One region of the Mesorhizobium sp. P2_F5 genome, then DNA from elsewhere that is predicted to be linked to it. Evidence: predicted binding sites of a transcription regulator. Region 1 holds the regulator's gene; the other holds the start of a gene.
What was found. Region 1 encodes LexA, which represses DNA repair genes until DNA is damaged. Its sites were predicted from a motif close to TGTTCNNNNTGTGTTCNG; they were not measured.
Positions count from the first base shown of each region.

Region 2: AC1DYO_RS20665 (carbohydrate kinase family protein) is a predicted target of LexA. The motif match lies at 8,548-8,565, and genes of this name have one in related genera.

Region 1 is NZ_JBFUEY010000018.1:111,999-126,937, forward strand. It holds gene lpxD (UDP-3-O-(3-hydroxymyristoyl)glucosamine N-acyltransferase) at 1-896, shown strand, start outside; gene fabZ (3-hydroxyacyl-ACP dehydratase FabZ) at 898-1,350, shown strand; gene lpxA (acyl-ACP--UDP-N-acetylglucosamine O-acyltransferase) at 1,366-2,199, shown strand; gene AC1DYO_RS22710 (LpxI family protein) at 2,186-3,088, shown strand; gene lpxB (lipid-A-disaccharide synthase) at 3,078-4,256, shown strand; gene gltA (citrate synthase) at 4,315-5,646, opposite strand; gene gltX (glutamate--tRNA ligase) at 5,828-7,252, opposite strand; gene AC1DYO_RS22730 (ComEC/Rec2 family competence protein) at 7,375-9,831, shown strand; gene lexA (transcriptional repressor LexA) at 9,825-10,586, opposite strand; gene AC1DYO_RS22740 (GntR family transcriptional regulator) at 10,800-11,579, opposite strand; gene kynU (kynureninase) at 11,746-12,993, shown strand; gene kynA (tryptophan 2,3-dioxygenase) at 13,083-13,919, opposite strand; gene AC1DYO_RS22755 (AMP-binding protein) at 13,916-14,939, opposite strand, start outside.
Region 2 is NZ_JBFUEY010000015.1:86,749-101,687, reverse strand. It holds gene sufD (Fe-S cluster assembly protein SufD) at 1-826, shown strand, start outside; gene AC1DYO_RS20705 (cysteine desulfurase) at 932-2,173, shown strand; gene AC1DYO_RS20700 (SUF system Fe-S cluster assembly protein) at 2,179-2,571, shown strand; gene sufA (Fe-S cluster assembly scaffold SufA) at 2,677-3,057, shown strand; gene AC1DYO_RS20690 (GFA family protein) at 3,095-3,592, opposite strand; gene AC1DYO_RS20685 (TfoX/Sxy family protein) at 3,683-4,006, shown strand; gene AC1DYO_RS20680 (LysR family transcriptional regulator) at 4,190-5,035, opposite strand; gene AC1DYO_RS20675 (quinone oxidoreductase family protein) at 5,128-6,102, shown strand; gene AC1DYO_RS20670 (pseudouridine-5'-phosphate glycosidase) at 6,373-7,290, opposite strand; gene AC1DYO_RS20665 (carbohydrate kinase family protein) at 7,361-8,305, opposite strand; gene recA (recombinase RecA) at 8,691-9,791, shown strand; gene alaS (alanine--tRNA ligase) at 10,053-12,719, shown strand; gene AC1DYO_RS20650 (SDR family oxidoreductase) at 12,730-14,043, shown strand; gene AC1DYO_RS20645 (DUF2269 family protein) at 14,040-14,519, shown strand; gene AC1DYO_RS20640 (demethoxyubiquinone hydroxylase family protein) at 14,522-14,939, opposite strand, start outside.

The DNA of each region.
Region 1 (14,939 bases):
GCAGGCGCAATTTCGCGCTGATGCAGTCGCTGAAGGCGGCGGCCGTGCTGTGTCCGGCCGAATTTGCAACCAAGGCGCCGGCCGGCATTGCGGTTCTGGTCCATCCTCGGCCGCAACAGGCTTTCGCCATGGTCGGCCGGCTGCTGTTCCCGATGGCGGCCACTCCGGGACCGATGACCAGCGAAACCGGGGTCTCGCCGCAGGCTCACGTCGATGCCTCCGCGCATATCGAGGCCGGTGCCATCATAGAAGCCGGAGCAGTCATCGGCCCACGCGCTTCTATCGGCAGCGGAACCGTCATTGCGCCCCACGCCGTTATCGGCCCCTCCTGCCAGATCGGCCGCGACGGCTATGTTGGTCCGGGCGTCAGCGTCCAGTATGCGCTGATCGGCAACCGCGTCATCATCCATGGTGGCGCCCGCATCGGCCAGGACGGGTTCGGGTTCGTCGGCGGCGCCAAAGGGCCCGAGCGTGTGCCGCAGATCGGCCGCGTCATCATCCAGGACGATGTTGAAATCGGCTCGAACACGACAGTCGATCGCGGCGCCATGTCGGATACGGTCATCGGCCAGGGCACCAAGATCGACAATCTGGTGCAGATCGCCCATAACGTTCGCATCGGCCGCAATTGCATTATAGCCGGGCTTTCGGGTATTTCCGGCTCCGTCGTCGTCGGCGATGGTGTCACCATGGGCGGCGGCGTCGGGCTTGCCGATCATTTGACCATAGGATCGGGAGCCAAGCTTGCTGCGAGAAGCGGGTTTATGAGCAACGTGCCGGCGGGCGAGATCTGGGGAGGCTATCCGGCGCAGCCGATGGCGGAAGCCATGCGCGAGATTGCCATGCTGCGCAAGCTTGCCAGGACGCGCAAGCAGGGCGAGGGGGGAAGTAGCTGAGATGGTGCCTGCGACGCTCGAAGCGGTCGATATATTGGGGTTGATGAAGCTTTTGCCGCATCGCTATCCCTTCCTGATGATCGACCGCATCATCGAGATCGACGGCAACGACTCGGCCATCGGCATCAAGAACGTGACCATCAATGAGCCGCATTTCCAGGGCCATTTCCCGGACCAGCCGGTGATGCCGGGCGTGCTGATCGTCGAGGCCATGGCGCAGACGGCTGGTGCGATCTGCATTCGCAGCCTCAACACGGAAAAGCCGTCACTGGTCTATTTCCTGACCATCGACAACGCGAAATTCCGCAAACCGGTCGTTCCGGGCGATCAGCTGAAGATCCACGTCAAGAAAATCAAAATGCGCGGCAACCTGCTCAAATTCGCCTGCGAGGCCATGGTGGAAGGCGCAAAGGCCGCCGAAGCCGAGATCTCGGCTATGATGGTTACCGGCTGACGGTTCGAAATGCTCATGAAAATACAGACTTCAATCCATCCCTCGGCCGTTATCGAGGCCGGTGCCCAAATCGGCGACGGCGCCTCTATCGGGCCTTTCTGCTACGTCGGCACTGACGTCGTGATCGGTGACCGCGTCGAACTGGTCAGCCATGTCTCGGTGCTGGGTGCTACCACCATCGGCGCTGGGACCAAGGTTTATCCGATGGCGACACTGGGTGGGCCGCCACAAAACACCAAGCACAAGGGCGGCCGCACTACATTGGTTATCGGCCAGAACTGCACGATCCGCGAAGGCGCGACCATGCATCTCGGCACCGATTCCAGCCGTGGCGAGACGACCGTCGGCGACAATGGCAATTTCCTTGCCTATGCTCACATTGCTCATGACTGCGTCGTCGGCAACAACGCCACCTTTGCCAATGGCGCCACGCTGGGCGGCCATTGCGAGGTCGGCAACAATGTCTATATCGGCGGCCTCACGGCCGTTCATCAGTTTGTCCGTATCGGCGACAACGCCTTTCTCGGCGGCTGCTCGGCAATCGTCGGCGATGTCATCCCCTACGCCATTGCCGTCGGCAACCGCGCCAGCCTGCGCGGCCTCAACATCATCGGCCTGAAGCGCTCCGGCCTGCCGCGCGCCGAAATCCAGGTGCTGCGCAAGGCTTACAAGACGATCTTCGACCGCTCCCGCACCGTCGGCGAAAACATCGAATTCGCCAAGGCCGAGTTCGCCTCGTCGCCGACCGCCATGAAAATCATCGATTTCATCACCAGTCGCGGCAAGCGGCACTATGCCGTCCCGTCGCTTAAAGGTGGCGCCGGCGACGATGCCGATGACGAAGACTGAGGCCAGCTCAACGGGCCTCGATCTCGCGCCGGACGCCAGGGTCGGCATCATTGCCGGCGGCGGCAGCCTGCCGGTCGAAGTTGCCGCCGGCCTAGCAGAGGCCGGGCATCCGCCCGTCATTATCCTGGTCGACGGTCAGGCCGACCGTCAGTCCGAGCTCACAATCTACGAGCATGAAAGCCTCGCCCTTGAAGACATCGGCTCGCTGGTTGCGTTGCTGAGGCGGCGACGGATCACCCATCTTGTGCTTGCCGGCGAGATCAGGCGCCGGCCGCGGCTGGTCGACATGCGCCCGAGCCTTGGGCTACTGGCCCTGATACCCTCGGTCGCCATGGCGCTTGCGCGCGGCGATGACGGCCTGTTGAAGATATTGACCCGCGGCCTGGAGTCGCGCGGCGTCAAAGTTGTCGGCGCGCATGAGGTCGTGCCCCGGCTTGTCGCGACTGAGGGGCCGCTGACCAAGGCAGTGCCGCGAAAGTCTGACTGGAGCGATATTACCGCGGCACATGCCGCGGCAAAGGCCATCGGCGCGCTCGACATCGGCCAGGCGGCGATTGCCATCGGCGGCCGCGCGATCGCCCTGGAAGGCGTCGAGGGCACCCATGGACTGCTCGAGCGGACGCAGCAGCTGCGCAGTCACGGCAGGCTCGCCGGCAAGAGCCGCGGTGTCCTGGTCAAATGTGCAAAGCCCGGCCAGGAGTTGCGTGCCGATCTGCCATCCATTGGCCCCCAAACGGTCGAGGCAGCACACGCCGCCGGACTTGCCGGCATTGCCGTCGAGGCCGGCCGTTCGCTGATCCTTGAAGGTCCTGTCGTTCTCGCGCGCGCCAATGCGCTCGGGCTGTTCGTGTATGGCCTTCCGTCCGCGGAGCCTGGCCATGGCAGTTGAGAAGCCGCTGAAGATCGCCATCGTCGCCGGCGAAGAGTCCGGCGACTTGTTGGGCGCTGACATCGTGCAGTCGCTGAAACGCATGACCGGCCGCGATATCAGGCTGGTCGGCATTGGCGGGCGGCATCTGCAGGCGCTCGGACTGGTGCCGCTGTTCGACGGGGCCGAGATCGCGCTGATGGGGCTCAGCGCCATCCTGCGCGACCTGCCGCGCCTGATGCGGCGCATCAGCCAGACGGCAAGTGCCGTTGCCGCTGAAAAACCCGACTGTCTCATCACCATCGACAGCCCGGATTTTTCGCTGCGCGTTGCCAAAAAAGTCCGTTCCGCCGACCCCTCGATCCCGATCGTCCACTATGTCTGCCCGAGCGTCTGGGCGTGGCGGCCGGGCAGGGCGGTGGCGATGAAGCCCTATGTCGACCACATATTGTGCATCCTGCCTTTCGAGGTGAAGGAACTTAGCCGCCTCGGTGGCCCGCCCGGCACCTATGTCGGACACCGCCTTACGCAAGATCCGGGCGTGATGAGCGCGGCCAGGGCGCAAGCCCAGCCACGCGACCTCTCGGGTGACCGCGTCAAGACGCTGCTCGTCCTGCCCGGCTCGCGGCGCGGCGAGGTGAGCCGGCTTATCGAACCGTTCGGCGAGACGGTCTCGGCCCTGCGGGCGCGCGGACACCGCCTGCGCCTGCTGTTGCCCACGGTGCCGCATGTCGCCGAGTTGGTCAGGACGTCGGTGGCGCGCTGGGATGAAAAGCCTGAGATCATCCTCGATGCGGAGCGCAAATGGCAGGCCTTCGGCAAGGCCGATGCGGCGCTGATTGCTTCGGGAACGGTATCGCTCGAACTGGCACTGTCTGATGTGCCGATGATCTCATGCTACCGGCTCGATCCGGTGATGCGCATGGTCCAGGGGCTGGTCACGGTGTGGAGCGCCGCCTTGCCCAATCTGATCGCCGACCAGACGATCGTGCCGGAGCACTACAACCAGTATGTGCGGCCGCGTTATCTGGCGCGGCAGCTTGAGGCTCTGTTTTCAGACACAGCCTATCGCACCTGGCAAAAGGACGGCTTTGCCGAAGTCGCCAGGCGCATGGCCACCGACAAGCCCTCCGGCGACATTGCCGCGGATGTTGTTCTTCGCCACATCAAGCTTCGTCACTCCAACTAAAAAGCGCCCTTGCGGGCGCTTTTTGCAGTGTTATGGCGAAAGCCGGATACGGCTTTGATCAGCGCTTGGCGATCGGCACGTAGTCGCGTTCCGGCGCGCCGGTATAGAGCTGGCGCGGGCGGCCAATCTTCTGGTGCGGATCCTCGATCATTTCCTTCCACTGCGCGATCCAGCCGACGGTGCGGGCGACCGCGAACAGCACGGTGAACATGGTGGTGGGGAAGCCCAGCGCCTTCAGCGTGATGCCGGAATAGAAATCGACATTCGGATAGAGCTTCTTTTCGATGAAGTAGGAATCGGTCAGCGCGATCTTTTCCAGCTCCATGGCGATGTCGAGCAGCGGATCGTCCTTGATGCCGAGTTCGCCCAGCACCTCATGTGCCGTCTTCTGCATGATTTTCGCGCGAGGATCGTAGTTCTTGTAGACGCGGTGGCCAAAACCCATCAGGCGGAACGGATCGTTCTTGTCCTTGGCGCGGGCGATGAATTCCGGGATGTGGTCGACATGGCCGATTTCGCCCAGCATGTTGAGCGCCGCCTCGTTGGCGCCGCCATGTGCCGGGCCCCACAGGCAGGCAATGCCGGCGGCAATGCAGGCGAACGGGTTGGCGCCCGACGAACCGGCAAGACGCACCGTCGAGGTGGACGCGTTCTGCTCGTGGTCGGCATGGAGGATGAAGATGCGCTCCATGGCGCGCGCCAGCACCGGATTGATCTTGTATTCCTCGCACGGCACCGCAAAGCACATATGCAGGAAGTTGGCGGCGAAGTTCAGCTCGTTCTTCGGGTAAATGAAGGGCTGGCCGATATGGTATTTGTAGGCCATGGCCGCGATCGTCGGCATCTTGGCGATCAGCCGCATCGAGGCGACCATGCGTTGATACGGGTCCGAAATGTCGGTGGAGTCGTGATAGAAGGCCGACAGCGCGCCGACCACGCCGCACATCACAGCCATCGGATGCGCATCGCGGCGGAAGCCGGTGAAGAAGCGCGACATCTGCTCATGCACCATGGTGTGGCGCGTCACCCGGTAGTCGAAATCGTCCTTTTGCGCCTTGGTCGGCAGTTCGCCGTAGAGCAGGAGGTAGCAGACTTCGAGGAAGTCGCCATGCTCGGCCAGCTGGTCGATCGGATAGCCGCGGTGCAGCAGGATGCCGGCATCGCCGTCGATGAAGGTGATCGCCGACTCGCAGCTCGCCGTCGAGGTAAAGCCAGGGTCGTAGGTAAAGGCGCCGGTGGTGCTGTAGAGCGCACCGATGTCGATGACGTCAGGCCCGACCGAACCGCTTCGCACCTTGAGTTCGTGCGTCTTGCCGGCCAGTTCGAGCGTGGCAGTCGACGGGTGCGTCGTCTTGCTGCCGGTTTCCAGTTTTGTCGCAGCTTCGCTCATTCTCAAACTCCTTCATGTTCCTCATGCCGGCAAGGCAATTCCTGCAAACGACACGTCGAAATCACCGGAATGCGCGAACTCGCCACCGCATTTTGGGAGGTGCGTGCCAGATTGGGCCAGGGCCTAATGTTGCACTGCGAAACGCGCCTTTCAATGCCAATCTTCTTGGGCCAGCTCGCTCCTAATCGATTTGATCCGCAATCCGCGCCAGGCTTTCCTCGCGGCCGAGCACGGCAAGCACGTCGAACACGCCGGGCGAGGTGCTGCGGCCGGTAAGGGCTGCTCTCAGCGGTTGGGCCACCGCGCCAAGCTTGTGACCGCCGGCCGTCGCGAACTCGCGCACAGCGGCTTCCGCCGCTGCGGCCGTCCATTCACCTGAAACCGTCTGCAAAGCCGCGTGTGCCCCGCGCAGGATCGTACGCGCATCGGCATTGAGAAGCGCTGCCGCCTTCTCGTCGATCGGCAGCGGCCGCTCGACGAACAGGAAGCCGGCGCCATCGGCCAGTTCCACCAGCGTCTTGGCACGCTCCTTCAGGCCAGGCAGGGCGGCCAGCAACTGCACTTTCCTGATGTCGTCGAGGCGGGCGGCGAGCGTCGGGCCGCCTTCGATATAAGGCAGAGTGGCGACGAAGATGTCGAGCAGTGCTCTGTCGTCCATCTTGCGCATATGCACGCCGTTCAGTGCATCGAGCTTGGCGAAGTCGAAACGCGCCGCACCCTTGTTGACGTCGCCAATGTCGAACCAGGCGATCATGTCCTTGATCGACATCACCTCGTCGTCGCCATGGCTCCAGCCGAGCCGCGCCAGATAGTTGAGCAGTGCCTCGGGTAGATAGCCCATGGCGCGATAGGCCTCGACGCCGAGGGCGCCATGCCGCTTCGACAGTTTGGCGCCGTCGGCGCCATGGATCAGCGGGATGTGCGACATGGACGGCACCTCCCAGTCCATGGCGTTGTAGATCACCGTCTGGCGCGCGGCATTGGTCAGATGGTCGTCGCCGCGAATGATGTGGGTGACGCCCATGTCGTGGTCGTCGACGACAACAGCATGCATGTAGGTCGGGACGCCATCCGAACGCAGGATGATGAAATCGTCGAGATCCTTGTTGGGGAAGCGCACCTCGCCCTGCACGCGGTCGTGCACCACGGTCTCGCCCTCGGTCGGCGCCTTGATGCGGATGGCGCCCCTGACGCCGGCGGGCCCCTCGGAGGGGTCGCGGTCGCGCCACGCGCCATTGTAGCGTGGCGGCAGGCTCTTGGCGCGTGCCGCCTCGCGCATCGCCTCGAGCTCGGCTGGCGTTTCGTAGGCGTAATAGGCCTTGCCCAGGCGGACCAGTTCCTCGGCCACCTCGCGGTGGCGCGGCGCACGCTCGAACTGCGAGACGGCCTCGCCATCCCAGGACAGGCCGAGCCAGGTCAGCCCATCCAGAATGGCCTGGGTTGCCGCGGCGCTGGAACGTTCGCGGTCGGTATCCTCGATGCGCAGCGCCATCGTGCCGTCGGTGTGCTTGGCGTACAGCCAGTTGAACAGCGCCGTGCGCGCGCCACCGATATGCAGATAGCCGGTGGGCGAGGGGGCAAAACGGGTGACCACCCTGTTGGACATGGCAATTTTGTTGGACATGGCAATTCTCGGGCAAAGCTGGAAAGTGGGGCGTGATCGCGCGGACTTTCGCGCTTTGCGCGTTCATGTAGCATAGGAGGTCTGGGGCGCAAGGGGCAGACCCGATGGCTGGACGTGGCCGGGGCACGGATCAAGGCGAGGGCGCTGCGACAAGCGTCAACGAACGCTCCCTGTTTGCCGACAGCCCCAATGCCGAGCCGATCCCCGTCGCGCTGCCCGAGACGCGACCTGGCCTCCGGCCTTTGTCTCCGGATGATGCCACGCCGGTGCCGGTCGTCGCACCGGGATCTGCTGTCCGTCTGCGCAAACTGCTTCGCCGTTCGTCATGGCCTGCAATCCGCCGCAGCCTTGCCGTGGCCGCCGGTACGGAACTCGACCGCGGTGTTGCCTTCCTGCTGGTGCCGGTTTTCCTGGCGGCCGGCGTCATTGCCTATTTCTCGCTGGCCAGTGAGCCGGGCTTTGCCCAGCCAATCGCCATTGTGGTGCTGACGACATGCTGTGCTGTTGTCACGCGGTCGTGGCCGAGGGCGCATCTGTGCTTTATGGCCGCGATGCTGTGCGCGCTCGGCGTCGTTGCCGCCAAGGTCGAGACCTGGCGCGCCGGAACGCAGATGCTTGGCTCCGAGATCCAGACAAGGCTGACCGGGCGCGTCGTCAGCTTGGAGGAGATGGAGAACGGCCGCGTGAGGCTGACGCTCGACGTGATTTCGACCGCTCGCCCCAAGCTGCGCTACGCGCCGGAGCGGGTCAGGCTCTCGGCGCGCACTGTTCCCGCCGATATGACCGCCGGCTCCCTGATCACCGGCTATGCCAGGCTGTTGCCGCCGACCGGTCCGGTGCGGCCGGAGAGCTATGATTTCTCCTTCGACAGCTATTTCACCGGCATCGGCGGCAGCGGCTTCTTTCTCGGCAATCCCAAAACCATCGTCGCGCAGGGACCGCCACCGCCGACCGCACGGCTCTCTTCGGCGATCGAGAATGCGCGCGAGAGTATTGCCGACCACGTCCGCAGCAAAATCGGCGGCGCCGAAGGCGAGATTGCCGCGGCGCTCATTGTCGGCGTGCGCGCCGGCATCCCGGATGAGGTCAACGAGGCGATGCGGCGCACCGGCATCTACCACATCATCTCCATTTCGGGCCTGCACATGGCGCTGGTTGCCGGCACCATCATGGCGTTGCTGCGGGGCGCCTTTGCGCTGTTTCCGGATTTCTCCTCGCGCCGGCCGGTGAAGAAATATGCGGCCGCCGCAGCGCTTGTCTCCATCGCTGCCTATCTCGTCATTTCAGGCATCGTGGTTGCCGCCGAGCGCAGCTTCATCATGCTGGCGGTCATGCTTGTCGCGGTGTTGTTTGATCGCGCGGCGCTCACCATGCGCAATCTGGCGATCTCGGCCATCGCCGTCATCCTGGTGTCGCCGCATGAAGTGGTCGGCCCCAGCTTCCAGATGTCGTTTGCCGCAACCGCCGCGCTTGTCGGCGCCTATGCCGGCTGGGCCGACTATCGCGCCGACAAGGTGAGACCGCCGCCGGCGAAACGCTCCTTTGTCAGCTTCCTGTCGCGAAAATTCCTGCTGGCCATGGGCGGTCTCGCCATGACCTCGATTATCGCTGGCAGTGCTACCTTGCTGTTTGCCATCTGGCATTTTCAGCGCGTGTCGCCGCTCAGCCTGCTCGCCAATCTCACTGTGATGCCGATCGTGTCGTTGATCGTCATGCCCTTTGCCGTGCTTAGCGCGCTGGCCATGCCATTCGGCGCCGACGGGCCATTCCTATATGTGATGGGCAAGGGCCTGACGGCGATGATCGCCATATCGGCCTGGATTTCCGAGCGCTCGCCGGTCGATGCCGTCGGGCTGATCTCCATCCGCTCGGTGCTGCTAGTGGCGGTCGCCCTCGTTATCGCCACCATGGCGACTACCTGGCTCCGGCTCGCAGCCGTGCCTTTCGCACTGGCCGGCCTGTTGACGGTGCCGCAGGTGCGCACGCCTGACGTGCTCATTTCCGAAGATGCGCATCTGGTGGCCATGCCGATCGGCGGCGGCGAGCTCGCTCTCAATCGCGAACGCTCGAACGAATTCACCACCGACAATTGGAAACGCGCACTGAGAGCCGAAACCATTATCCCGCCTGAGATTTTCGAGGCAACAGATACGCGGTTCGATCTCGATCCGCTCGACTTGCCGCCAGGCGCGCCCTTCTATTGCAGGGGCGATCTCTGCATTGCGCGGCATCCATCCGGCGCCATCATCGCGCTGGCGAAGGATCGCAACGCGGCTCGGCCGGCTTGTGCTTTTGCGAGCCTGATCGTCATCGACGATGCCGCCGCCTACAATCCGTGCCGCGACCCGCTGGTGCTGGTCGTGACGAAGAAACAGCTTGCACGCAACGGGAGTGCCGCCGTCTTCTTCGATCCACAATCGGCCGCGACAGCGCCAACGATCCGCTTTGCCGTCGACAAGCCGTATCGCCCCTGGCACGAGCAACGCCGCTTCTCACGCGAAGCGCGTGGTCTGCCGCCTTACAAGCAGCGCGAAAAGTACAAACCTGAGCCGGCTCAGTAGCGCCGGATCAACCCGACCAGCTTGCCCTGCACCTTGACCCGGTCCGGACCGAAGATGCGGGTCTCATAGGCCGGGTTGGCGGCTTCCAGCGCGATCGAGGCGCCCTTGCGGCGGAAGCGTTTCAGCGTCGCTTCCTCCTCGTCGACCAGCGCCACGATGATCTCGCCGGGGCTCGCCGTGTCGGCATTGCGGATGATGACCGTATCGCCGTCGAAAATGCCGGCCTCGATCATCGAGTCGCCCTTGACCTCGAGCGCGTAGTGTTCGCCGCCCATGATCATATCCGGCGGCACCGAGATCGAATGCGTCTGGTGCTGGATGGCGTCGATCGGCACACCGGCGGCGATGCGTCCCATCACCGGGATCGACACCGCGGAAACCGCATCGTCATTGCCGGCAGACATCGAACGCGACGACGAGCCCGGCTTGATCTGGCGGCCGAGACCGCCTTGCCCCACACCGCCTTGGCCGCCTTGTCCGAGACTGCCCTGGATGACGCTTGGCGAAAACTTCCTCGCCGCATTGAGGCCGGGCGCGATCGAGTCGGGCAGCCGCAGCACTTCCAGCGCGCGCGCCCTGTTCGGCAGCCGGCGAATGAAACCGCGCTCCTCGAGAGCCGTGATCAGGCGGTGAATGCCGGACTTCGAAGCGAGGTCGAGCGCCTCCTTCATCTCGTCGAAAGACGGCGGGATTCCGCTCTCCTTCAGGCGTTCATGGATGAACATCAGAAGTTCATGTTGCTTGCGCGTCAGCATCGCGGCCCCCACGGGTTCTGAAACCAGAATCGGAAAAAACAAACCCAGAACAAACACTATCTGTTCCAGTTGTGTTCCGCAACCATTTAAAGTTTAATGAATGTGTTGACGTTTTGTTCAGCATACGTCGGCGCGCGGCAGGCAGCCTGCGCTCGTTTGCCGGCAACGGTGTTGAACGAAGCCAAAGCGCTGAGGGTCGCGCCATCGGCTAGTTCACGCGTTGCCCGATCGCCGCTTCTTTTTCGGGTGCGGTTGCGCCGCATCAACCGCGCCGCCCGGCTCACTCTGGGCATAGACCTGCAGCGTGTAGCCGATGTGAACGGTCATCAGTGTTTTCGCGCGTTCGGCGTCGCGATCAAGGGCTGCTTCCATCAGTGCGGTGTGGTGTTCGATCGCCACGGCGTCGCGCAGGGCCTCCATGGCCTTCTGGTGTCCATCCTTGCGGCCGGCAGCCGCGCGCAGCGTCGGGGCCAGTCCCAGAAAGCGGTGATGGCGATGCAATTGGTCGGAGATCGTCGCATTGAAGCGCAGAAGCCAGCTGGATGTCGCGGCACTGAGCAGCGCCGCATGGAAGGCATCATGTTTTTCGTACCATGCATCGACGGTGTCATCCGAGGGATCGTCGAGAACGGACCCGCACCGTGAGAGACGATAATGGGTGGCAACGATCGCGTCTTCCCACTGACGGTCGCCCTTCTCGATCGATTCCACCAGCAAGGGCAGTTCGACCACCCGCCGTGCGCGCGCCAAGTCCTCGAGCTCCGCCCGAGAGACGGGAGCGACCGCAAACCCACGGTTGCTGATGGCCGTCACAAGCCGTTCGGCCTCCAGCCGCGACAGCGCCTCGCGCAGCGGCGTCCAGCCGATACCGTAGGTGCCGCGCAGCGTGCTCAGCTTCAACGGCGCGGCAGGCGCCAGCCGGGTCGCAAGAATATCGCGCCTGAGCAGCCGATAGGCCGCTTCCGTCTTCGAGGACTGCTCGTCATCCAGCATCGTGACCAATCCGACAGATTGCTCGGCTGATGATTATATATCAAAGCCTTTCATTGCGTAAATTATATATAATGTTTGACAGCTTCCGGAGGACCGCTCAAGATCGCCGGCATGTTTGGGCGGGCAGGCTCCGCCGAGTGCGTTTGTCCACGGAGGGCACCGGATCATGAGCATGACACCCGATCTCGCTGCAATCGAAGCGATGGATGCCGCTGATCCGCTGCGCTCGATGCGTGAACGCTTTGTCTTGCCGGAGGGCGTGATCTATCTCGACGGCAATTCGCTGGGCGCCGCGTCACCAGCCGTCTTCAGCGAACTGCAGCAGGCCGCGACGCGGGAATGGGCGCAGGATCTCATTCGCGCCTGGAACACCGCAGGCTGGTTCAACATGCCGGTGGAACTCGGAGATCAGCTCGGACGACTGATCGGTGCGGCCAACGGGCAGACGGTGGTCTGCGACACAACCTCGATCAACATCTACAAGCTGCTGCACGCCGCGCTCGGCATGCGGCCGGATCGGTCGGTCATCGTTGCCGAGGGCGACAGTTTTCCGACCGACCTCTATATGGCCGAAGGCGTGGCCTCGACCCGGCCGGGAACGCGGCTGCGGCTGGAGGGCGTCGACGCGACGGCAATCGAGGAGCTGATCGACGACAGAGTTGCCGTCATCCTGGTCAACCACGTCAACTACAAATCCGGCCAGTTGCGCGACATGGCGGCGCTGACGCGCAAAGCGCATGACGCCGGCGCGCTGATCATCTGGGATCTCTGCCACACCGCCGGCGCCTTGCCGGTCGAACTTGACCGTGCCAATGCCGATTTCGCCGTCGGCTGCACCTACAAATACCTCAATGGCGGCCCGGGCTCGCCGGCGTTCATCTACGCTGCCGCGCGCCACCATGGCGATGTCCACCAGCCGCTCAGCGGCTGGTGGGGCCATGCGCGGCCCTTTGCCTTCGAACAGGGCTTTGCCGTCGGCAGCGGCATCCGCCGCTTTCTGTGCGGAACGCAGCCGGTGCTGTCGATGCGGGCGCTCAAGGGCGCGCTCGATATCTGGAACGATGTCGACATGGCGGCGGTGCGCAAAAAGAGCATCGCGCTGACCGACCTGTTTATCCAGCTCGTCGAAGCCAGATGCGGCGCCTATGGGCTTGAACTGGAAAGTCCTCGCGACGGCAGCCAGCGTGGCAGCCAGGTGTCGTTCCTCCACCCGCACGGTTATCAGGTGATGCGCGCACTGATCGAACGCGGCGTGATCGGCGATTTCCGGGCGCCGTCGACCATCCGTTTCGGCTTCACGCCGCTCTATGTCGGTTACGGCGACGTCTGGCAGGCGGTCGAAGTGCTGGAGGATATTCTGCGCACCGGCGCCTGGCAGGACGCCCGCTTCGCGGTGAAGACCGCGGTTACCTGAAGCCGGCGCAATTCCAGGAAAAGTGTGACGTGGTTTTCCGGGGAAAAGCGCATAGCGCTTTCCCTTGGGAGTTGCGCCAAACAAAGAGCTCAGAGCCGGGTGCGAACCGTCCAGAGCTCCGGAAACAGCACGACCTCCAGCATCTTCTTCAGGTAGGAGGCGCCTGAGGTGCCGCCGGTGCCACGCTTCAAACCGATGATGCGCTCGACCGTGGTGACGTGGTTGAAGCGCCAGCGGCGGAAGTAATCCTCGAAGTCGACCAGCTTCTCGGCCAGTTCGTAGAGCATCCAGTAGCGCTGCGGGTCGCGGTAGACGGTTTGCCAGGCAACCAGCACTTCTTCGTTCTCTCCGCGCGTTTCGCGCCAGTCCGTGCGCCTAGCGTCGGCGCCTATGTCGAAGCCGTTGCGCGCCAACAGCAGCAGCGCCTCGTCATAGAGCGACGGCGTGGCCAGGATCGCTTCCAGTCTGTCCGTAAGTTCTGGCCGGTGCTTGTGCGGGCCGAGCATGGCGAGGTTGCGGTTGCCGGCCATGAATTCGATGGCGCGGTACTGCCAGGACTGGAAGCCCGAGGATTGGCCGAGCGCGTCGCGAAACTCGGTGTATTCGCTGGGCGTCATCGTGCGCAGCACGTCCCAGGCATTGTTGAGCTGCTCGAAGATGCGCGCGACGCGAGACAGCATCTTGAAGCTCGGTTCGAGGCGGTCGGCGCGGATCGCGCGGATCGCGGCGCCGATCTCGTGCAAGGCCAGCTTCATCCACAATTCCGATGTCTGATGCTGGATGATGAACAGCATCTCGTCATGGGCAGAAGACAGTGGCGTCTGCGCGTCGAGCACCTTCTCCAGGTGCAGATAGTCGCTGTAGGACATTCGCTCCTTGAACGACATCTGCGCGCCATCCGACGCCGGATCGTAGGGCTGGCTCAATTGCTCTTCTCCGCGCGCAACCGGAAGCGCTGGATTTTGCCGGTCTGGGTTTTGGGCAAGGCATCGATGAACTTTACCGAACGCGGATATTTGTAAGGCGCGATCGTTGCCTTGACGTGGTCCTGCAGGCGTTTGACGGCCAAAGCGTCCGGCGCCACGCCTTGCACCAGTACGATATGCGCCTCGACAATCTGGCCTCGCTCGCGGTCCTCGGCGCCGATGACAGCGCATTCGGCGACATCGGGATGCGAAAGCAACGCCGCTTCGACCTCGGGACCGGCGATGTTGTAGCCGGCGCTGACGATCATGTCGTCGGAGCGCGCGGCGAAATGGAAGAAACCGTCCTCGTCCTGGGTAAAAGTGTCGCCGGTGAGGTTCCAGCCGTCGCGGACATAGTCCTTCTGCCTGGCATCGGCCATATAGCGGCAGCCGGTCGGGCCGCGCACCGCCAGCCGGCCTGTCGAACCGCGCGGCAGCTCCCGCATCTCGTCATCGACGATGCGTGCCTCATAGCCGCCGACGGCTTTTCCTGTGGAGGCCGGCTTCATGTCGTCGAAACGGTTGGAGATGAAGATGTGCAGCATTTCGGTGGCGCCGATTCCGTCGAGGATCGGCTTGCCGGTCTTCTCGGTCCATTCCTCGAAAACAGGCGCCGGCAGCGTCTCGCCGGCTGAAACCGCGACGCGCAGCGAGGACAGGTCAGCACCTTCATCCATAGCCTTGAGCATGGCCCGATAGGCGGTAGGAGCGGTGAAGGAAATGGTCGCCCGGTAGGTCTCGATGATGTGGATCATGTTGGGCGGCGTCGCCTGTTCCAGCAGCGTCGCCGCGGCACCGAAGCGCAGCGGGAAGATGGCAAGCCCGCCAAGACCGAAGGTAAAGGCGAGGGGCGGGGAGCCGACGAAGATGTCGTCCGGCGTCACCTCCAGGATTTCGCGGGCGTAGGCGTCGGCGATGATCAGGAGGTCGCGGTGGAAATGCATCGTCGCCTTCGGCACGCCTGTGGTGCCGGAGGTGAAA
Region 2 (14,939 bases), on a different contig from region 1:
CGACATCGCCGATGGCGCAGCACTGGAAAAGCCGATCGAACTGCAGAATTTGCAGGCCGGTGGCCAGGCGCATGTGCGCTTTCCCGTGCGTGTCGGCGCTGGTGCCAAAGCCGCTATCGTCGAGCGTCAGGCCGGCGAGGGCGCGGCACTTGCCAGCTCGGTCAGCCAGCTCGTTCTGGGCGAGGGTGCTGATGTGACCTGGCTGATCGTGCAGGAACAGCCGGAAACGGCCACGCATCTTGCCCAGTTCAAGGCACATCTCGGCAAGAATTCGAAGCTGACCGTGTTCTTCATGAATGCCGGCGGCAAGCTTGTGCGCCAGGAGATCGTGGTCAGAACGACGGGCGAAGGTGCCGACTTCAAATTGCGCGGCATCAACCTGCTGGCCGGCGACACCCACACCGACGTCACCATGGTGCTCGACCATGCCGTGCCGCACACGACTTCTACGGAAGTGATCCGCAATGTCGTGACCGGCAAGGCGCGTGGCGTCTTCCAGGGCCGCATCAACGTCCATCAGTATGCGCAGAAGACCAACGCCAAGATGGCCTGCAACACGCTGCTTCTGTCCGATGATGGTGAGTTCTCGACCAAGCCGGAGCTGGAAATCTTTGCCGACGACGTCATCTGCGGCCACGGCGCGACCGTTACCGAGATCGACCACAACCATCTGTTCTACCTGATGGCGCGCGGCATCGACGAGAAGAGCGCCCGCGGCCTGCTGGTCAAGGCGTTTGTGGCCGAAGTGATCGAGGAACTGGACGACGAAACCATAGTCGAGGCCCTGGAGACACGGCTCGATGATTGGTTTGTTGCGCATGGGTAAGCGCCCAACCTTCTCCCCTTGTGGGAGAAGGTGGATCGGCGCGTAGCGCCGAGACGGTTGAGGGGTGTTGGAAGGATCGCGGCCTTGGCCGGCTAGGACTTTGTAATGGACCAGAAAGTCGAAAACACCCCCTATGACGTCGAGGCGATCCGCCGCGACTTCCCGATCCTGTCGCGCGAAGTCTACGGCAAACCGCTCGTCTATCTCGACAATGGCGCCTCGGCACAGAAGCCGCAGGTGGTGCTGGATACCATCCAGCACGCCTATTCCAAGGAATACGCCAACGTCCATCGTGGCCTGCATTTCCTGTCCAATGCCGCGACTGATGCCTATGAGAAGGCGCGTGAGACGGTGCGCCGCTTCCTCAACGCGCCAAGCACCGACAACATCGTCTTCACCTCCAACACGACTGCGGCAATCAACACTGTAGCCTACGGCTATGGCGTGCCCAATATCGGCGAGGGCGACGAGATCGTGCTGTCGATCATGGAGCACCACTCCAACATCGTGCCGTGGCATTTCATCCGCGAACGCCAGGGCGCCAAGCTGGTCTGGGTGCCGGTCGACGATCTCGGCGTCTTCCACATCGAGGAATTCGAAAAGCGGCTGACCGACCGGACCAAGCTGGTCGCCATCACGCAGATGTCGAACGCGCTGGGCACGGTGACGCCGATCAAGGAGATTGTCCGTATCGCCCATGCTCGCGGCATTCCCGTACTCGTCGACGGCAGCCAGAGCGCGGTGCATATGCCGATCGACGTCCAGGACCTCGACTGCGACTTTTTCGTCTTCACCGGCCACAAGGTCTACGGGCCCTCCGGCATCGGCGTGCTCTACGGCAAGAAGGACATTCTCTCGGGCATGCGGCCCTTCATGGGCGGCGGCGAGATGATCGAGGAGGTGACGGAAGACATCGTCACCTACAACGAGCCGCCGCATCGCTTCGAGGCCGGCACACCGCCGATCGTCCAGGCGATCGGCTTGGGTGCGGCACTCGAATACATGGAAAAAATCGGCCGCGAGCGCATCGCCGCCCACGAAGCCGATCTCAAGACCTACGCGCACGAGCGTCTCAGAGCGATCAACTCGCTGCGCATCTTCGGCGATGCGCCGGGTAAGGGCGCCATCATCTCGTTCGAATTGCAGGGTATTCACGCCCATGACGTATCGATGGTGATAGACAGGCAAGGCGTGGCGGTGCGCGCCGGCACCCATTGCGCCCAGCCGCTGTTGAAACGCTTTGGCGTAACCTCCACATGCAGGGCGTCGTTCGGCATGTATAATACCAGGGCCGAAGTCGATGCTTTGGCCGAAGCGCTTGAGAAAGCGCGCAAGTTCTTTGGATGATGACCATGGATGATGCGAGCCACACTACCGAGACCGCGCCGGAAGCAGCCATCAACCCGCTGGTTTCCGCCTCGGCCATTCCCACCGACGAACTGGCGCGGCTGACCGACGACATCGTCTCGGCGCTGAAGACGGTCTACGACCCGGAAATCCCGGCCGACATTTATGAACTCGGCCTGATCTACAAGATCGACATCGAGGACGATCGCTCGGTCAAGATCGACATGACGCTGACCGCGCCCGGCTGCCCGGTTGCCGGCGAAATGCCGGGCTGGGTGGAAAACGCTGTCGGCGCCGTCGAAGGCGTGTCCGGCGTCGAGGTCAACATGACCTTCGACCCGCCTTGGTCCCCCGACCGCATGTCGGAAGAGGCGCAGGTGGCAGTGGGTTGGTACTAGGCTAGTAGAGGCTGGCGTACTTGCGCCAGTGGTAAAACTTCACCATTTTAGGTGAGGAATCATTCGGCAGGCCTTGAACCTGCATGGAATGGAAGAGGAAAAAGAATGGGACGCTTCGCCGTCATCACGATGACCGAAAAGGCCGCCGACCGGGTGCGCGAGATCGTCGCCACCCGCGACAACGCGCATGGCATTCGCCTCGGCATCAAGAAGGGCGGCTGCGCCGGCATGGAATACACAGTCGACCTGGTGACCGAGCCTAACACCAAGGACGACCATATCGAGCGCGACGGCGCCCATGTCTATGTGGCGCCGGAAGCTGCGCTTTTCCTGTTCGGCACCGAGATGGATTTCGAGCAGACGACGCTGCGCACAGGCTTCACCTTCCACAACCCGAACCAGAGCTCGGCCTGCGGCTGCGGCGAATCGGTCGAGCTGAAGCCGGCGGATTTGAAGGCGCTGGCTGAAGCGCGCGAGTCGGCTTGAGGCCTCTTCCTTCGCCCCGTTCACGGGGAGAAGAAGGCTACTTCACCCACATCCCCGTCCGCTTGTGCCAGTCGGCGATCGATTCCTCGGGATAGACGTCGAAGACCTTATCTTGTCTGCCGATCACTGGCTCGACCCAGCTCGCCTTGTATTTCAGCATCAGATGCACCTTTTCCGGCGGCGTCGGCAGCTCGCTGTCGATCGCCGAGGCGAAGGGGTGCACCAGATTCGGCCATGTCGGGTCGTAGAGCCACAGCGCCGAGCCGCATTTCTTGCAGAAATTGCGCTCGCCCGACGACACCTCGCACAGCGGATGCTCGTCGTCCTCGATCTCGGCCCGGTACACGCCGAGGCTGCGCTTACCCTTGACCTTCAGCGTCTTGTAGTCGGCGCCGAGATTGATGGCGAAGCCGCCGCCGCCCTGCTGCTTGCGGCAGATCGAGCAGTAGCACAGCATGAACGGCACCGGCGTGTGGCTCTCCACCTCGAAGTGGACGGCATCACAGCGGCAGGATCCTTTGAGCAGAAGTGGCACGGCAAAACTCCAACGAATTGGTTCTCAACCTGTCAGCATGGTTTTGGTTGCGGCGATGACAAGGCCAAATCCCGGTGACATGATCGCGGCATGGATAATGAACGCATAGAAGAACTTTTCGAAAGCCTGGGCCCGGTCAGTATCCGAAAACTGTTCGGCGGCAAGGGCATCTATTGCGACGGCGTCATCGTCGCCATCGTGCTGCGTGGCGAGTTGAAGCTAAAGGTCGATGGAGAAAGCGCGCCCGATTTCGAAGCCGCCGGCTGCCAGCAATGGACCTATACCGGATCGCGGCACGGCAAGCTGGTCGCCATGCCCTACTGGAGCATTCCGGACAGCGCTTTCGACGATCCCGACGAGATGGCGGTCTGGGCACGGCGGGCCTACGAGGCGGGAAGGCGGGCTGGCAAGTAGGGCCCAGACTGGCGCGTCAACAACGCCTTTCCGCCGATACCAGCGTGTTACATCCCCTTCGTCCCTTACCGGTCTCTCTCGACGTTCGACAAGTGCTTGCAATTACTCGCAAAAAGAGACGTTTTTGGACGGAAACTAGCTAGCCAACCGGAAACTCGCGAGCCGCCTGCGAAGTCTGCCAGATCACCGCAGACACTGGGTGATGGCTATGAGATGGTCAATGACGACACGAATGCGGGCGGAACGGCCGATGTCGGGATGATAGATGAGCCACATTTCGCGTGTGGCTTCCTCGCTCTCGGCCACGCAACGCAGATCTTTTGCCTCCTCAACCAGCAGATGGGGCAGCGCCGCCAGCCCCATCCCGGCCCGGGTGGCCGAAATCAACGACACCAGATCGTTGGTTAGCATTCCAACCGGTCGCCCTTGCGTGATTTTGCGCAGCCAGCGCTGCTGCGGCGAGGCTTCAAGCGCTTCATCATAGGCGAGGAAGACCCGATCCTCCTCAACGACCTCGTCCAGATAGGTGCACGCACCATAGATTCCATAACGCAGACGTCCCAATTTTCGTGCCTTCAAGGCCCCGTTCGTTGGCCGTGAGAGCCGCAACGCGATGTCGGCCTCACGCCGCGCCAGGCTTGCGGCGGCGGTGGCACCGATCACGTCGAGGACAAGACCTGGATGATCCCTCATCAGGGTGGCAAGCCGCGGGACCAGCCAGAGGCTGGCGAAGGCAGGCGGTGCACTGATCCTCACCCGACCTTCGATCGCTGCTTCGCCACCTTGAAGGCGCTGAATTGAGAAAACGGCCTCTTCGAGCACGCCCACGCGCTCGGCAATGCGCTCGCCTTCCAAGGTCAGCACATAACCGCGTGGCAGGCGATCGAACAGCTTCATGTTGAGCGCCCGCTCAAGGCTGTCGATCCGCCTTGCAACTGTCGAGTGGTCGATGCGAAGCCGGCGGGCGGTCGCCGAAAGATTGCCGTGGCGCACCAGCTCGGCAAAGAAGCGAAGGTCGTCCCAATCCATATGCGAATTTTTGCACAGAATCTGTGCACGGATAAGGAATTTTCGGGCGGAGAGACAGCGCGCCTAATGGGTCACCTTACAGGAGATCAATCATGACCCTCAGCATTGCCATGACCGCCATCGGCGGCGTCGAGGTTCTCAAGCCGCTACGCGCGGACCTTCCGCCACCATCTGCGGGCGAGGTTCGGCTGCGCCAGACCGCGATCGGCGTCAACTTCGTCGACATCTACCAGCGCATGGGCCTCTACCCCGTGCCTGCCATGCCCGTCGTTCTCGGCGTGGAGGGCGCCGGCGTTGTGGAAGCCGTCGGGACCGATGTGAAGATGCTTCGCAAGGGAGATCGTGTCGCTTATGCAGGCCTGCCGCTGGGCGGCTATGCGGAGGCCCGCAACTTGCCAGCGAACAGGCTGGTGCGCATTCCCGACGGCATCGACGACCATATCGCGGCGGCGGCCATGTTGCGCGGCGTGACCGCACACATGTTGCTCTATCGCGTTTGCCCGGTGCGGCCGGGTATGGTGGTGCTGGTGCATGCCGCCGCAGGTGGATTGGGATTGATTCTGACTCAATGGGCGAAGCGTCTCGGCGCAACAGTGATCGGCACGGTCGGCTCGCGCGAAAAGGCCGAACTCGCGGTGAGCCATGGTCTCGATCACGCGCTCCTTTATCGCGAAACCGATTTCGTCGCCCAGGTGCGGCGTCTGACCGACGGCGCCGGCGTCGATGTGGCCTACGATGGCGTGGGCGGCGAAACGCTGACACGCACTCTCGATGCCATGAAGTCTTTCGGAATGATCGCGAGCGTCGGCCAGGCCAGCGGAACGCTGCCCGCGATCGCACTTGGCGAGTTAGGCCCCCGACGGTCATTGTCGATTGCACGGCCCAGTTCGTTTGCCTATGCCAACGACCCTAAATCCTACGCTCTCGCCACGACGGGCCTATTCGAGGAGCTTGGACGAGGGCTGAAGATCAAGATCGGCATCGAGTTCCCGCTCGTCGAAGCGGCCATGGCCCAAGCGCAGCTCGAGATGGGCGCGACCGTCGGCTCGATCCTGCTGAGACCGTGAACCAACTGCCTCTACTGACTGCTGAATCCGTCTGATGGAGGGCGCGCCGGGCGTATCAGGCGGGACGGCGGTGGGGAAATAGGTTCCCCGCTACCGCGAGGCCGCCCCCCTCATCCGGCGCTTCGCGGCCACCTTTTCTCCGCTGGGGAGAAGAGGTTGGCGTCGGCGCCGGCACGCTCCTCTCCCCCTTGGGGAGAGGTCGGATTGCCCCGAATTGTTCTTGCAATTCGGTCTTGGCAATCCGGATGAGGGGGCCTTCGCCGCGTGAACTTACAGCGCCTTCGCGACCTTCGCCGCCAGCCGCGCATTGTTTTCCACCAGCGCGATGTTGGTCTTCAAACTCCGGCCGCCGGTGAGTTCGAGAATCTTTCCCAACAGGAACGGCGTCACCGCCTTGCCGGTCACATTCTGCACCTCCGCAGCCTTCTGCGCGGCCTCGATGTAGCCGGTCATCTCGTCGGCCGGGATTTCGTCATCCTGCGGCACCGGGTTGGCGATCAGCATGCCTCCACCCAGGCCCAGCGCAGCCCTGGTCTTGTAGAAATGTGCGATCTCTTCCGGAGTGTGCAGGGTCAGCGGGGCGCGAAACCGCGATTGCCGCGACCAGAAGGCCGGCATGGTTTCGCAGCCATGGCCGATGACCGGCACGCCGCGCGTTTCCAGCACTTCCAGCGTCTTTTCGATATCGAGGATCGCCTTGGCGCCGGCCGAGACGACGATGACCGGCGTGCGCGCCAGCTCGTCGAGGTCGGCCGAGATGTCGAAGCTTTTTTCGGCACCCTTGTGCACGCCGCCGATGCCGCCAGTGGCGAACACCTTTATCCCGACCATGTCGGCCGCGATCATGGTGGCGGCGACCGTGGTGCCGCCGGTGCGGCCTTGCGCCACCGCAAAGCCGAGATCGGCGCGCGACAGCTTCATGGCGTCGCCGGTCATCGCCAGCGACTCGCGCTCGCCGTCTGACAGGCCGATCTTGATGCGGCCGGCAACCACGGCGATCGTTGCCGGCACCGCGCCATTGTCCAAAATGATCTTCTCGACATTGGCCGCCATGGCGCCATTGTCGGGGTAGGGCATGCCATGGGTGATGATGGTGCTTTCCAGCGCCACCACCGGCCGGCCGGCTGCAAGTGCTTCGGCCACCGGCTTGTGGATGTCGATGAAGGGGCGGGCGCTTTGCGGGGTCATGACGGTCTCCGGTCCGAAGTGCCGCGCGTCCCCTTGGACGGCGCGCTCCGACAATGGCAATTCGCCGCCCTCATGCCATTTCCTGCGCGTCGGGCACAAGGGCCAGCGCCTCGGCGAAGGTCGCGGCCGTAAAAGCGGGGACCGCGTCCGCGCTTTCGATGGCAAGCGTCGCCGCGGCAACGCCTTCGCGCACGGCCTGGCGCAGGGGCAGGCCGCGCAGCAGGGCAGCGATGGTAGCCCCAGCCAGCGCGTCGCCGGCGCCGGTGACGTCGGCAATTTTTCTGGGCGCCGGCGGCAGGATCGAGAAGGCGCCGGCTTCGTCGAAGCCCAGCACCGGGCCGTCGCCCGCCGTCACCACGCCACTCCCGAGGCCGCTACAGCGCAGGCCGTCGACGGTCTCGCGCTCGGTGGCATTCGCGCCGACGCCGGCCAGCACCATGGCCTCGCGCCGGTTCATGAAGACCTGCGCGAGCTCCTTCAGCACCGGGATCAGCCGCACCACCTTGGCCGGCGAAATGGCAATGGCGTAGACCGGCTTGTCGGCGGCAAGGCCCACCAGCCGCTCCAGCGCCGATGACGGCAGATTGGCGTCGCACAGCACCGCGTCGGCCCCGGCGACCACCTCGCGCACCTTGGAGCGGCGGATCTGCTTGGGGAAGGCGAGGTCGTAGAGCGCCATGTCGGCAAAGCCGGTGATCAACTCGCCGTCGCGGTCGATCAGCGCGGTGTAGCTCGGCGTCGTGCGGTCGAGGAAAACCGCCGAGAGATCGGCAATGCCGGCTTCAGCGATGGCGCGCGACACCGTGTCGGCCGAGGCATCGCCGCCGCGTACCGATAGCAGCGAGGCCGAGACGCCGCGTCGCACGAGGCTGCGCAGCGCGTTGAAGACGCCGCCGCCGACATCCTCGCGCATCGTGCCGGGGTTGGAAGCAGCAGGCACGTAAGCGCCGGACACCTGGCCGCGCCGGTCGATATGGGCGCCGCCCACGGCGAGGATTTTTGCAGATTTCACCATGCCGGCGATATGACCTTTGTTCTTCCTGCCGCACAAGCGCCAGAGCAATTCCAAGAAAAGCGCGCAGCGCTTTCCCTTGGGAATTGCGTCAAAGCAAGAAGCTAGGGCAAGTCGCCGTTTCCATGAAACGGTGAACTGCCCTAGGCTGTGCGGCGGAGCTTCGCAGGCAAGCCAGCGATTCGGGTTGATCGAAACAGCCGGACCGGCTGGCCCAATGTCGGATGCATCCGGAAACAGAGCCCTGAGACAAAAAAAGAACAAATCCGGATACTGATTGTTTTTCAGATATTTGATCCCCCTTGCCAAACGAGAACAAAAAAGGTACAAACTGGGGCAGGGATTACGGATTGTCCGGCCTTCATTGACGACCAAGGGGTGATGTATCATGGCTCAGAATTCTTTGCGGCTTGTAGAGGACAAAGCGGTGGACAAATCAAAGGCTCTGGACGCGGCGCTGTCGCAAATCGAGCGTGCCTTCGGCAAGGGCTCGATCATGCGGCTGGGTGCCAATGAGCAGGTCGTCGAGATCGAAACCGTGCCGACCGGATCGCTTGGCCTCGACATCGCGCTTGGCGTCGGCGGCCTGCCGCGCGGCCGCATCGTCGAGATATACGGGCCGGAAAGCTCGGGCAAGACGACGCTGGCGCTGCACACGGTGGCCGAAGCCCAGAAGAAGGGCGGCATCTGCGCCTTCGTCGATGCCGAGCACGCGCTCGATCCGGTCTATGCCCGCAAGCTAGGTGTTGATCTCGAAAACCTGCTGATCTCGCAGCCCGACACCGGCGAGCAGGCACTGGAGATCTGCGACACGCTGGTGCGCTCCGGCGCCATCGACGTGCTGGTGGTCGATTCGGTCGCGGCGCTGACGCCACGCGCCGAAATCGAGGGCGAGATGGGCGATTCGCTGCCCGGCCTGCAGGCGCGTCTGATGAGCCAGGCGCTGCGCAAGCTGACCGCCTCGATCTCGCGCTCCAACACCATGGTCATCTTCATCAACCAGATCCGTATGAAGATCGGCGTCATGTTCGGTTCGCCCGAGACCACGACCGGCGGCAACGCGCTGAARTTCTACGCYTCSGTGCGCCTSGACATCCGCCGCATCGGCTCGGTCAAGGACCGCGACGAGGTCGTCGGCAACCAGACCCGCGTCAAGGTGGTCAAGAACAAGCTGGCGCCGCCCTTCAAGGTGGTCGAGTTCGACATCATGTATGGCGAGGGCGTGTCCAAGACCGGCGAGCTGGTCGACCTCGGCGTCAAGGCCGGCGTGGTCGAAAAGTCAGGCGCCTGGTTCTCCTACAATTCGCAGCGCCTCGGCCAGGGCCGCGAGAACGCCAAATTGTTCCTGCGCGACAACCCCGACACGGCGCGCGAGATCGAACTGGCGCTGCGGCAGAATGCCGGGCTGATCGCCGAGAAGTTCCTCGAAAATGGTGGCCCCGAGCGCGGCGAAGACGACGGTTTCGAGGAAGAATCCGGCGCGATGTAGGGCAATGGTCAGAGTTCGGCCATAAATCCAGTCTATTATCTGATGCTTATGTAACCGAGTTCTTTAGTTTTGCGTTCCAAACCGCCGGCCTTCGCGCCGGCGGTTTTCGTTTTTGGAAGACCGGCGAATGCACGGATTGGCCCAATTCCGTGTTTCTGGACAGGGTGCGGTGCGACCGCTAAAAGGCCAAGTCCATCTTCCAATGGGCAACGTCCATTTGCCGCCGGCCGCGCCGGCGGTTTTCGCGAAAAGGCAGCAGTCATGAGTGGCGTGAACGAGATTCGGTCGACATTTCTCGACTATTTCCGCAAGGAGGGCCACGAGGTCGTGGCCTCGAGCCCGCTGGTGCCGCGCAACGACCCGACGCTGATGTTCACCAATGCCGGCATGGTGCAGTTCAAGAACGTCTTCACCGGCCTGGAGAAGCGGCCCTATTCGCGCGCCACGACCGCGCAGAAGAGCGTGCGCGCCGGCGGCAAGCACAACGACCTCGACAATGTCGGCTACACCGCGCGGCACCTGACCTTTTTCGAGATGCTCGGCAACTTCTCCTTCGGCGACTATTTCAAGGAGCGCGCCATCGAGCTTGCCTGGAACCTGATCACCAAGGAGCTCGGGCTGAACAAGGACAAGCTGCTGGTCACCGTCTATCACACCGATGACGAGGCGGCCGGCTTCTGGAGGAAGATCGCCGGTTTCTCCGACGACCGCATCATCCGCATCCCGACCTCGGATAATTTCTGGGCGATGGGCGACACCGGACCGTGCGGCCCGTGCTCGGAAATCTTCATCGACCGCGGCGAGCACATCTGGGGCGGCCCTCCGGGCAGCCCGGAGGAGGATGGCGATCGCTTCCTCGAATTCTGGAACCTGGTGTTCATGCAGTATGAGCAGGTCACCAAGGAAGAACGCATCGACCTGCCGCGGCCGTCGATCGACACCGGCATGGGCCTGGAGCGCATGGCGTCCATCCTGCAAGGGGTGGAAAGCGTCTTCGAGACCGATCTGTTCCGCCACCTGATCGACGCCGCGTCGTCTGCGCTTGGGCAGGGCCCCGACAAGGAGACGGTCGCGTCCTTCCGCGTCATTGCCGACCATCTGCGCTCGTCCTCCTTCCTGGTGGCCGACGGCGTGCTGCCTTCCAATGAGGGCCGCGGCTATGTGCTGCGCCGCATCATGCGCCGCGCCATGCGCCATGCGCAGCTGCTCGGCGCCAAAGAGCCGCTGATGTGGAAACTGGTGCCGGCGCTGGTGCGCGAGATGGGCCAGGCCTATCCCGAGCTGCTGCGCGGCGAACAGCTGATCACCGAGACGCTGAAGCTCGAGGAGACGAGGTTCCGCAAGACGCTGGTGCGTGGCCTCGGCCTGCTCTCGGAGGCGACCGATACGCTGCACGCCGGCGACATGCTGGATGGCGAGACGGCGTTCAAACTCTACGACACTTACGGCTTCCCGCTCGATTTGACGCAGGATGCGCTGCGCCAGCGCAGCATCTCGGTCGATCTTGCCGGCTTTACCCATGCGATGGAGCTGCAGAAGGCCGAGGCGCGCAAGCATTGGGCCGGCTCGGGCGATGCGGCCACCGAGACGATCTGGTTTTCGGTGCGCGAAAAGGCTGGCGCCACCGAGTTCCTCGGCTACGAGACTGAAGCTGCGGAAGGCCTCATCCAGGCGCTGGTCAAGGACGGCAAGACCATCGACAGCGCCGCCAAGGGCGACGTCGTGGCTGTGGTCGTCAACCAGACGCCGTTCTATGGCGAGTCCGGCGGCCAGATGGGCGACACCGGCATCATCTCCGGCGAAGGTTTTTCGATCGAGGTTTCGGATACACAGAAAAAGGCCGACGGCCTGTTCGTGCATCTCGGCAAAGTGGCGAGCGGTACGGCCAAGACCGGTGCGGCCGTCGAACTGAAGGTCGACCATGCACGGCGCACCCGGCTGCGCGCCAACCATTCGGCGACGCATCTGATCCACGAGGCGCTGCGCGAGGTGCTGGGCACGCACGTCGCGCAGAAAGGCTCGCTGGTGGCGCCGGAGCGGCTGCGCTTCGACATCTCGCACAACAAGCCGATCTCGGCGGAAGACCTCGAAGAGGTCGAGCGCATGGCCAATGAAATCGTCGTTCAGAACAGCCCGGTGACGACGCGCCTGATGTCGGTCGACGATGCCATTGCCGAGGGCGCCATGGCGCTGTTCGGCGAAAAATACGGCGACGAGGTGCGCGTTGTGTCGATGGGCACCAGCGTGCATGGCGCCAAGGCCAACCGGCCCTATTCTGTCGAGCTCTGCGGTGGCACCCATGTCCGGGCAACCGGCGATATCGGTCTGGTGCGTGTCGTCTCCGACAGCGCGGTCGCTGCCGGCGTTCGTCGCATCGAGGCGCTGACCGGCGAAGCCGCGCGTAAACATCTCGACGAGCAGGACAGGCGCCTGAAGGCAACGGCGGCCGTGCTGAAGATCTCGCCGGCCGACGTGCCGGCGCGCGTCGAGACGCTGCTCGATGAGCGCAAGAAGCTCGAGAAGGAACTGAGCGAAGCGCGCAAGAAATTGGCGCTGGGTGGCGGCTCGGCAGCCGATGCTCCAGCCACCAACGAGACGGTCGCCGGCGTCGGCTTCCTCGGCAAGGCGGTCTCCGGCGTCTCGCCTAGGGATTTGAAGCCGCTGGCCGATGCCGGCAAGACTTCGCTCGGCTCGGGCGTTGTCGTCTTCGTCGGCGCCGGTGAGGACAACAAGGCGAGCGTCGTGGTCGCCGTCACCGACGACCTCGTCGGTCGCTTCAGCGCCGTCGATCTGGTGCGCGTGGCCTCCGCAGCGCTCGGCGGGCAGGGCGGCGGCGGACGGCCCGACATGGCGCAAGCCGGTGGTCCGGACGCATCGAAGGCCAATGATGCGATCGCAGCCGTCAGGGCGGCGCTGGAGGCAGCCTGAAAGCCACCCCATGCCCGATAGTCCCGGCAAGAAGGTGCTTGTCCTTGGCGGCTACGGACTGATCGGTGAAGCCGTCGTCGGTCGCCTGCTTGGCGACGGGCATCAAGTGACCGGCCTTGGCCGCGATGTCAGAGATGCCGAACGGCGTTGGCCGGCGGTGCGTTGGGTCGCGGCCGACATGGCGCGGCTGCTTGCCGCTGAAGATTGGCTGCCGCTGGTCGCCGGCATGGATGCGGTCGTCAATGCGGCCGGCGCCCTACAGGACGGCCCGCGCGACCGCCTCGACGCCATCCACCGCGGCTCGGTCGTGGCACTGGTGGCGGCCTGCGAACAGGCCGGTATCAGCCGCTTTGTGCAGATATCCGCGATCGGCGCCGATCCTGCCTCTTCAGATGCTTTTTTCAGCACCAAGGGTGAAGGCGACAAGGCTGTCGCAAACTGCTCGCTGGAATGGACGATCCTGCGGCCGGGCCTGGTGATCGCGCCCGCCGCCTATGGCGGCACGGCACTTCTGCGAGCCCTTGCCGCCTTTCCCGGTTTCATCCCTGCCGTCATGGCGCGCCAGCCGATCCAGACCGTGGCCGTCACCGACGTCGCTGAGGCGGTCTCTCGCGCGGTTGTCGGATCCCTGCCGCTGCGTCTTTCCGTCGATCTCGTCGAAGCCGAGGCCCGCTCGCTCGCTGATGTGTTGGTTGCCTTCCGCGCATGGCTTGGCCTGTCGCCGGCTCGCATTGTGCCGATGCCGGCCTTTCTTGGCCGGCTTGCTGCTGTTGTTGCCGACGGCCTCGGCCTGCTTGGCTGGCGATCGCCTTTGCGTAGCGCTGCCCTTGCCGCATTGGCGCGCGGCGTGACCGGCAACGCCAAATCCTGGAATGAGATTTCCGATCATAGATTGCAGCCGCTTGAAGCAACGCTGGCCGCAATGCCGGCCCATGTCCAGGAGCGCTGGTTCGCGCGCCTGTGGCTGCTGAAACCGCTCGTATTCGGCGTGCTCTCCCTCTTCTGGCTGGTGTCCGGCATCGTCGGCTTTATCAGGCAGGATGCGGCGGCCGAAATTCTGGTCTCGCATGGCCTGTCACCGGCGCTCGCGCTCGGAATGGTTCTCGTCGGAAGCGTCGCCGACATCGTTGTCGGCGCCGCTGTTCTCGTGCGGTCCTTCGCGCGCCTTGCGCTGCTGGGGATGATTGCGATCACCTTGGTCTATCTCAGCGCCGCAACCGTACTTGCGCCCGATCTGTGGCTCGACCCTCTTGGGGCAATGGTAAAGGCGGTACCCGCGCTTTGCCTTGCCCTGGTGGCGCTTGCGATCTTGGAGGACCGATGAACCTCTGGGCCGACCTCCTGCGCTGGGCGCACATCATCGGCGCCACGGTGTTGTTCGGTACTGGCGCCGGCATCGCCTTCTTCATGCTGATGGCGCAGCGCACCGGCCGCGCCGAACTCGTTGCCCATGTCGCCGGTACGGTCGTCATCGCCGATATGATCTTCACCGCGACCGCCGTCATCGTGCAGCCGATCACGGGCGTGCTGCTGGCGCAAGCCGTGGGCTGGCCGCTGTCGGAAGGCTGGATCGTGCTGTCCTTGCTGCTTTATGTCGTGACCGGCCTGTTCTGGCTGCCGGTGGTCTGGATCCAGATACGCATCCGCAACCTGGCGCGGCAGGCGGCCAGCGAAAACGCGCCGCTGCCGCCTGAGGAAAAGCGCCTGTTTCGCACCTGGTTTCTCTGCGGCTTTCCGGCATTTGGCGCCGTGCTCGCCATTCTCTGGCTGATGGTCACCCGGCCGGAAATCGCCCTTTAGACCTAGGTCAGCTTCGCCGCCTTCAGCGCGCGCGTCATTCTGCTGGAATCGCCCCAGGTGGACAGCCAGATCAGGGCGTCGGTGGCGACCGAAATCAGCGACCGTAAAAAGTTCAGCGCCGGGCTGGGCGATTTCAGCTGCTCTTCGGCGTGATGGAGATGCGCGAGCTCTTCCTCGCGGATTGCCAGGATGATGCCGTGCAAGTCGCGGTCGCGGTTGGCCAGAAAGAAAAGCTGATCGTCGAGATGCCGGTGAACAGCGGCTTCGACGGCCGCTGTGCAGGCCCAGATGCCTTGCGGGCCGAGCAGGGCGGTTACAAAGCCCAGAAACCAGCCTCCCCAGCTCCAGAATTGCATCACCCGGCACGGTCGCGACTGCCGCGCCGGCATGGCGGCGCGGAAGGCAGCGCAATGAATGCGC